DNA from 2 places in the Thalassotalea ganghwensis genome. Region 2 is predicted to be linked to the other one. Evidence: riboswitches for the same ligand, from Rfam matches in the RefSeq annotation. Region 2 holds a riboswitch; the other holds the start of a gene.
The links. A riboswitch is a leader RNA that binds a small molecule or an ion and turns the genes downstream of it on or off. The one in region 2 is predicted to bind thiamine pyrophosphate.

Region 1: another riboswitch for thiamine pyrophosphate. It lies ahead of thiC (phosphomethylpyrimidine synthase ThiC); the one in region 2 lies ahead of ACSLUH_RS15920 (TonB-dependent receptor).

What each region holds. Positions count from the first base shown of each region.
Region 1 covers NZ_JBQRUM010000006.1:52,322-56,693, reverse strand. Annotated here, with positions in the region: gene ACSLUH_RS07810 (FAD-dependent oxidoreductase) at 1-384, opposite strand, end outside; gene thiC (phosphomethylpyrimidine synthase ThiC) at 395-2,326, opposite strand; TPP riboswitch at 2,391-2,491, opposite strand; gene rep (DNA helicase Rep) at 2,546-4,372, opposite strand, start outside.
Region 2 covers NZ_JBQRUM010000018.1:15,026-19,397, forward strand. Annotated here, with positions in the region: gene ACSLUH_RS15910 (efflux RND transporter permease subunit) at 1-263, shown strand, start outside; gene ACSLUH_RS15915 (HIT domain-containing protein) at 391-741, shown strand; TPP riboswitch at 1,319-1,419, shown strand; gene ACSLUH_RS15920 (TonB-dependent receptor) at 1,482-3,644, shown strand; gene ACSLUH_RS15925 (hypothetical protein) at 3,660-3,923, shown strand; gene pnuC (nicotinamide riboside transporter PnuC) at 3,925-4,372, shown strand, end outside.

The sequences.
Region 1 (4,372 bases), on a different contig from region 2:
ACTTGCATCAAGATGACAATAATCAAGACCACTTTGTGGTCGCAACCGTTGGATAAAATGGCTAAGATCAGCGCTATCTTGTCGGTGGGCTATCACCAGTGACCCCTGTTGCCAACAACTGACATTTAAGCTCAAATAGGCTAATAGTTTGGGCCAAAGTTCTAAAGTTCTAGCCCCCATCGCAACAAGCGTATCATCCATGGAGACGGATTCAGCAAGAGGAGCGACCATACCAGCAGCAATGCGGCCTGTTGCTTTAGCATCACTTAAGCTATGTTTTTCAAGTAGCACGATAGTTAATTGTTGATCAACATCACTTTTTTCAAGTAACAACGCCAATAATCGTCCCAGTAAACCCGCACCGACAATAACCACTTTTGTCATCTTGCGCTCCTTACGGTACCTGATGGTAAAGTTCACTACCTTGTTCGACAAACTCTTGTGACTTTTGCTCAAGACCTCGTTGTTGCGCTTCAAATTCAGCTTGAATATCGACCATCTTGATATCGATAGCTTGCTGCTCGGTTTGTTTAGCGTAATCTCGAACCTCTTGGCTTATTTTCATTGAACAAAACTTCGGCCCACACATCGAACAAAAATGTGCGATTTTACCCGACTCTTGTGGCAAAGTTTCATCATGAAATTCTCTCGCGCGCTCTGGGTCTAACCCTAGATTAAATTGATCGTACCAGCGAAATTCAAAACGCGCCTTCGATAGCGCATTGTCCCTAATTTGTGCTCCCGGATGCCCTTTCGCAAGGTCTCCCGCATGTGCCGCAATTTTATAAGTGATCAGCCCTTCTTTGACATCGTGTTTATTAGGTAAACCTAAATGCTCTTTTGGGGTGACATAACAGAGCATCGCACAGCCATACCAGCCAATATTAGCGGCGCCAATCGCCGAGGTAATATGATCATAACCCGGTGCGATATCGGTGGTCAGCGGGCCAAGTGTATAAAAAGGCGCTTCATCGCAATGTTTGAGTTGCTCGTCCATGTTGGCTTTGATCATATGCAATGGCACATGCCCAGGGCCTTCTATCATCACCTGAACATCGTATTGCCAGGCGATTTTAGTTAACTCTCCTAATGTGCGCAATTCACTAAACTGGGCTTCATCATTGGCATCAGCCACCGAACCTGGACGCAGGCCATCGCCTAAAGAAAAAGAAACGTCGTATTGCTGACAAATTTGGCAAATTTCTTCAAAGTGGGTATAAAGAAAGTTTTCTTGATGATGCGCTAAACACCATTTCGCCATAATCGAGCCACCACGTGATACGATTCCTGTCACTCGTTTAGCCGTCATCGGGATATAACGCAGTAAAACTCCTGCATGAATGGTAAAGTAATCAACACCTTGTTCGGCCTGCTCAATGAGAGTATCTCTAAATATCTCCCAAGTAAGGTTTTCAGCAACACCATTGACCTTTTCTAATGCTTGATAGATAGGTACCGTGCCAATAGGTACGGGTGAATTTCGTATGATCCATTCTCGCGTTTCATGAATATAACGACCGGTTGATAAATCCATCACCGTATCGGCGCCCCATAGTGTTGACCACACTAGCTTTTCAACTTCTTCTTCAATTGACGAAGAAACAGAGGAATTACCTATATTGGCATTTACTTTAATAAGAAAATTACGACCAATGATCATTGGTTCAGCTTCTGGGTGGTTAATATTGGCGGGAATAATTGCCCTTCCTGCTGCAACTTCTTGACGAACAAACTCAGCGGTTATTTGCGCGGGGATGCTAGCACCAAAACTCTGGCCTGGATGTTGAGTGCTGAGCGCTTTTGATACTTGCTCACGCTTTAAATTTTCACGAATTGCGATGTATTCCATCTCTGGGGTGATAATACCCTGACGAGCATAATGCATTTGCGTTACATTGCTGCCAGCTTTTGCTCTTCTCACTAACGGGGTATGTTCGAAACGAATGTGATCAAGCCCCTCATCGGCTAAACGCTTTTGACTAAAGCTTGAACTTGAATGGCTTAGTTGCTCAGTATCACCGCGCCGCTCAATCCAATTACTGCGTAGCTTAGGCAAGCCTTGCTTTACATTAATTTCCATTTGAGGATCGGTATAAACACCCGATGTATCATAGACAACCACAGGCTCATTAGCTTGGTATTGTGGATTATCTTTATCGCCACCGATGAGGGTATCGCTTTGTGCAATTGCTCTCATCCCCACTTTAATTGGATGCAGCACTCCGTCGATATAGATTTTCTCTGAATTAGGAAATCGATAATTGTTGCTGTCGCTTAAAAATTGTTGCGCGGCTTCTCGCGCTTCTTTACGTGATAACGTGGTCATATTCAGCCTTTCGATGGTTAACCAAAACTAACAGTCAAAAGACGGAGTGTAGATCTCAGGTAGGGTGGTGCTTTACCTTGTTTCCTTCGCAGATATTAGTCTGAATCAGGTTCTACGGATCCCGCATAATGCGATCTCAGCCAAAAGGCACTCCGACAAGTTCACGCTATGGTAATCGATAAACTATTAAAATATCAAGAAATATTCTAAAAGCTCTCGTTAGGAGCTAGGTTTGTTTTTTAACAGTTCACGTAAGTTAGCAACACCCACCTTGGCAACAGCTTGCTTCTTTTCTTGGCTTTGAGGCGTCTGAGTTAATTCCCAAGATAAATCATCTTGTGGTAACTCATATAGAAAGCGACTCACTTCAGTACGGGCGATTTCACCAAATTGACGACGTTCGCGCGCATAGGTAAAAATAAGTTCCCGTTGCGCTCGAGTTATGCCGACATAAGCCAAGCGACGCTCTTCTTCAACATTTCCTTCGTCAATACTGGTTTGGTGAGGCAACAAACCTTCTTCCATACCAATTAAAAATACATAAGGAAACTCTAGACCCTTCGATGCATGCAACGTCATTAACTGCACTTGATCAGCATTTTCTTCTTCTTCACTTCGCTCCATCATATCGCGCAGCGTTAACCGAGTAACCACTTGCGCTAGGGTCATCGGCTCTTCATCTTCATTGCCTTCAAGCATTTGGGTTACCCAACTAAAAAGCTCGGTAATGTTCTTCATCCGCATTTCTGCGGCTTTAGCACTTGGAGATGTATCATAAAGCCAATCTTCATAATTCATTTCTCGCACCATTGAGCGCAAAACAGCACTGGTATCACCGCGCTCAGCATTGTCTGCCATTTCAACCAACCAACGGGTGAAGTTTTGAACATGCAATAACGCGCGACCGGTTAAATACTGCTCTAGACCCAATTCAAAGCTAGCAGCAAACATACTGATTTGACGCATATTGGCGTAACTACCCAACTTTTCGAGAGTAGCGGGGCCAATTTCACGACGTGGCACATTAACAATACGCAAAAAAGCATTATCATCATCTGGGTTCACTAATACGCGCAAATAAGCCATCATATCTTTAATCTCGGCGCGCGAGAAAAAGGATGTTCCACCACTAATTTTGTAGGGAATTCGGTTAGTCATCAGTGCTTTTTCAAGCAAACGCGATTGATGATTGCCTCGGTATAGAATGGCGTAGTTTCTAAACTGACTTTTGTTTAAGAATCGATGACCGATCAACTCTCCTACGACTCGCTCAACTTCATGCTCTTCGTTTTTAGTTTGCACAACCCGTAGCTCGACACCGTAATTTAGTTCACTAAATAATGCTTTGTCATAAACGTGGGGATTATTGGCGATTAACACGTTCGCACATTTCAAAATACGGCCACTTGATCGATAATTCTGCTCTAACTTAATCAGCTTTAGTTCTGGATAATCCTGACCTAGTAGTACTAAGTTTTGTGGTTTAGCACCGCGCCAAGAGTAAATAGACTGATCATCATCACCAACCACGGTTAACAAACCTGCTTTACCAGTAATCAATTTAACGAGTTCATATTGACTAGAATTAGTATCTTGATATTCATCAACTAGCATATAACGTATTTTCTTACGCCAGCGCTCTCGAACGTCAGGAAAGTTTTTGAGTAACAATGTCGGTACTAAAATAAGATCATCGAAATCCAAGGCATTATAGGCTTTCATATGCTTTTGATAGCGCCCATAACACTCGGCGAATAAACGGGTATCTTGATCAGCAGCTTGTTTTATCGCTTGTTCGGGTAATAGCAAATCATTTTTCCAATTGGAAATCATCATTTGCAACTTACTGAGTAAGTCTTTATCACCATCAAACTCTTCTAGAGTAAGCTCTTTAAGCAAGGCTAAGGTATCTTGATCATCAAATAAGGTGAAACCCGGTTTATAGCCAAGTGTTTTGATCTCGCGACGCACAATATCCAATCCCAGCGAATGAAAAGTACAAACCGTTAAGCCGCGTGATTGATCTTTACCCAACATTTTGACAAC
Region 2 (4,372 bases):
AGGCGGTGATCACATCAGGGCAAGCAAGGTTTAGACCTGTATTGCTAACCTCGTTAACCACTTTTATTGGCTTAATGCCGTTGCTGTTTGAAACTTCAACGCAGGCACAGTTTTTAATTCCAATGGCGGTATCACTAGGGTTTGGAATTATCTTTGCAACAATGATCACCTTATTGTTAGTACCGGTGAACTATTTGATTGTTGAAGAAATGAAACGATTGACGAGCAAAGGAAAAAAGATGCTAACGCTATCAAACGCATAAAGATAAGTTGTAGATAGTTTTTTGAACGATAAAAAATAGTTCACTAAATCAAAGGAAAAGGGTATTGCTTTTTAGTGTTGTTAGTTACACTAAATGGATACCCTTTTATTTTTATGGAGAGGCAGTGATGGCCGAAGAAACCATTTTTTCTAAGATTATTCGTCAAGAAATACCGACCCCGTTATTGTATCAAGATGATTTAGTTACCGCCTTTAGAGATATCGCGCCGAAAGCAAAAAGTCATATCTTGATCATTCCTAATAAGATCATCCCTACGGCAAACGATATCGAAGAAAGCGATGAATTAATCCTTGGAAGAATGTTCAGTGTCGCTAAGAAGTTGGCTAAAGAAGAGGGCATTGCTGAAGATGGTTATCGGTTGATCATGAACTGTAATCAACATGGCGGCCAAGAAGTTTATCACATTCATATGCATTTAGTTGGTGGTGAGCCATTAGGACCTATGTTATCTATTTAACCTCAGCTCTGCATAAGGAGTGCATTTCTAACACCTATTTTTACAAGGGTCTGTTGATCTTTGTTTAAAGTTTATGCTGAGTGATAAAATGAAGGTAATCAAGGCAAAAGCTATGAAGTTTAGTGAGCTAAACGATGTGGTTTTAACGCAGAGTAGCGTCATTTTAGCCTCAGTCCCGAGAGCTTAATCAAAGGGGCAATGGCTATTTTAAGTACTAACGGCATTAGCATTCGTTCATTTGGAATAACCAAACTTCGCTCTCGCTGCTTTGCTACAATTAAAAATAGCCTATTGCAGAAAAAATAAACAAAGGTCAACAGGCCCTAACTTCTGCGTTATATTGTCGTGAAATAGCTGGCTATTCCTACAAGAATACGCTTTGAATTAAGTAAAAAGTAGCCTGCTAGCAAGTCACAGTGAGCTTAAGCGTTTGATTTTATTGTTTTAGTGCTATTTCTTATACAAACATGAGGTTATTTAACTCAATGGTTTAATAAAAAGCGCATAACTCATGTCAAAATATTAGAAAAATGTACAGTATGGCGCTGTACATTTTTTTTAAAGTTGTTACTATGCCGCTCGAACCAAGGGGTGCCAGAAATGGCTGAGACACGTTGTTGTGAACCCTTAGAACCTGAACCGGATAATTCTGGCGTAGGAATGGTTGGAAAATCTTCAATAGATCTAACTTTATTCTCTTATGCCAGTAATGTCTTTGCTTGATTATATAGAGATAAACGATGTTAAAACGATCTACATTAGCAATTGCCATTACTGCTTCGCTTGCAACTTTTGCATTACAAGCAAACGAACAATCTTCATCTTCTGCACTTGAAACTATTGAAGTAACGTCAAATTTTAAAAAGCAATCATTAGCTAGTACACCACTGAGTATCGACGTTATTAGTCAGCAACAACTTCAAGACCAAAGTATGCAACACTTCGATAATGTCCTTTCAAGCCTAGCGAATGTTAACTTTGCCGGTGGAACTTCCCGTCCTAAGTATTTACAAATTCGTGGTGTTGGCGAACGTTCGGAATATTTAGGCGCGCCAAACGCATCCGTTGGTTTTATTATTGATGATATCGACTTGTCTGGTTTGGGCATGGCGGCAAATATGTATGATGTGGCTCAAGTAGAAGTGCTGCGCGGCCCACAAGGTACGCGATTTGGCGCTAACGCCTTAGCTGGGTTAGTGTATATACAATCAAACCCAGCAGATGGTATTAGTGAACATGGTGTCTCGACCTCGTTTGGCAATGATGATTTAGTCACCATCGCTGGCTACAGCGCTGGCGCATTAACAAATGACGTTAATTATCGTGTTAGCCTTGAAAATCACCAACAAAACGGCTTCAGTGATAACCAATTTCTTAATCGTGATGATACCAATCAACTTGACGAGCTATCCGGAAAAATTAAGCTTTCAGCACAATTATCTCAAGAGCTAACGTTTGATACGACAATGATATTTGCCGATATGGATAATGGCTTCGATGCTTGGACCTTGGATAATAACGGCTTTATTACCTTAACTGACAAGCCGGGTGTTGATAATCAAAAATCGGTAGGTGCTTCGTTTAAATTTCACTACACGGGGTTAACCAATGTCGATTTAACCGCAATAACCAGTATATCAACTACCGATCATCAACACGCTTATGACGGCGATTGGGCAAATGCCGATTATTGGTCTGCTAAACAATGTCCTGACTCCGACGATGAAAATGGCAATGGCGCTTATGATGATACGATTCCATGTGTTTACGATTACACCTGGTCAAAAACCGCCGAGCGAGATGTCATCAGCCAAGAATTTCGCTTTAGTAATAAAGATGGGCAGCGGATATTTAATCAAACAACTGATTGGTTGTTTGGTGTTTACGCAAGCCAATTAGAAGAAAGCAACATAACCGATGATTACTACAATGGTTGGTCTGATGATGCCTTACTTGCTGATTATGAGGCTGATAATCTTGCTATTTTTACCCAGTTGGATAGTGAGTTAAATGACACTTACCAGTTATCTGTTGGTCTGCGAATTGAGCAACGAGACGCACAGTATCAAGATAGCAGTAATGAAGCCTTTTCACCTGAAGAAACCATGTGGGGCGGGCACATTGCATTGAGTAGAGCCTTAACTGCAGATTCTCAAGGCTACATCAGAATAGCTAAGGGTTATAAGGCCGGTGGTTTTAATATGGGCTTGTCTGACAAGCTTGCACAGTTCAAGGAATTTGATACTGAGACCTTGTTCAATTACGAATTAGGTATTAACAGCTCATTTAATAACGGCAAAGTGAATACGCGTTTTGCCTTGTTTTATATGGATCGCCAAGATCAACAAGTTAATGCGTCACAACAAGATAGTATAGAAAAACAAAAGTTTACTATTTATACCGCTAATGCTGCTAGTTCGACTAGTCATGGCTTGGAAGCTGCACTTGATTGGCAAGTAACCAGTGCTTGGTCAGCTTATGCAAACCTAGGTTATTTAGATGCCAGTTACGATGACTATCGCTATTTTGATGAGTACGGCAGTTTAATTGACATCTCTGGTCGAGAACTTGCTCATGCGGCAAAATTTACCTACAGTCTAGGAACTACCTATCAGCATACCGATGGTATTTTCTTTAACGCCTATGTCACTGGAAAAAGTGGTTTTTATTTTTCTGATAGCCACTCTGAAAAAGCTGATAGTTCGTCGACAGTTAATACCAGAGTTGGTTATGAAAAAGACAATTGGGCAATATATTTATGGGCACGTAATTTAACCGATGAAAAAATTGCCACGCGTGGTTTTTATTTTGGTAATGAACCAGACCAAGGTTGGGCAGCAAAAAAATATCAACGCTATGCGGCGCCAAGACAATGGGGCTTAACGTTAGATTACCGTTTTTAACCTAAGGGAAAATTAATGGATATTTCAATTGAAATAAGCTTGTATCCGCTAGCAAACGAGAATTTTAAAAGCGAAATTTGGCGATTTATTAATAGATTAAACGCTATTGATGGTCTCAAGGTGGTTACCAACGGAATGAGTACACAAGTATTTGGCGATTATGATCTAGCGGTTGAGCACGTGATGCGTGAAGTAAAACAGGTGCACCAAACACTGGGCAGTGCAGTGTTTGTTTGTAAGTTTATTTCAGGTGATCGCTCTCAAGTAGAATCAAGATAATATGTCAGAGGTTCTTCAGTACTACGCCGCGATGCCAGTTTTAGAGTGGCTCGCGGTGATTTCTTCTTTGCTCTATGTTGTTTTAGCGGCACACAATAATATTTGGTGTTGGCCAGCAGCATTTGTAAGTACGCTGCTTTATACGTTAATTTTTTATCATGTCTATTTATGGTCGGATAGTTTGCTTCAGCTCTATTATTTAGTGATGGCACTTTTTGGTTGGTGGGCTTGGCGTAAAGGTGACACGAGTGAACGGCCAGATAACACCATTAAGCAGTGGTCATTACTCTTTCATTGCAAAGCGGTAGTGATACTAACGATTGTGTCACTGATCGTTGGTAAACTCATGGCTGAGTATACACCGACGCATTTTCCTTACCTTGATGCAGCAACAACGGTATTTGCAGTATTTACCACGTATTTAGTGACGCAGCGAGTGTTGGAAAATT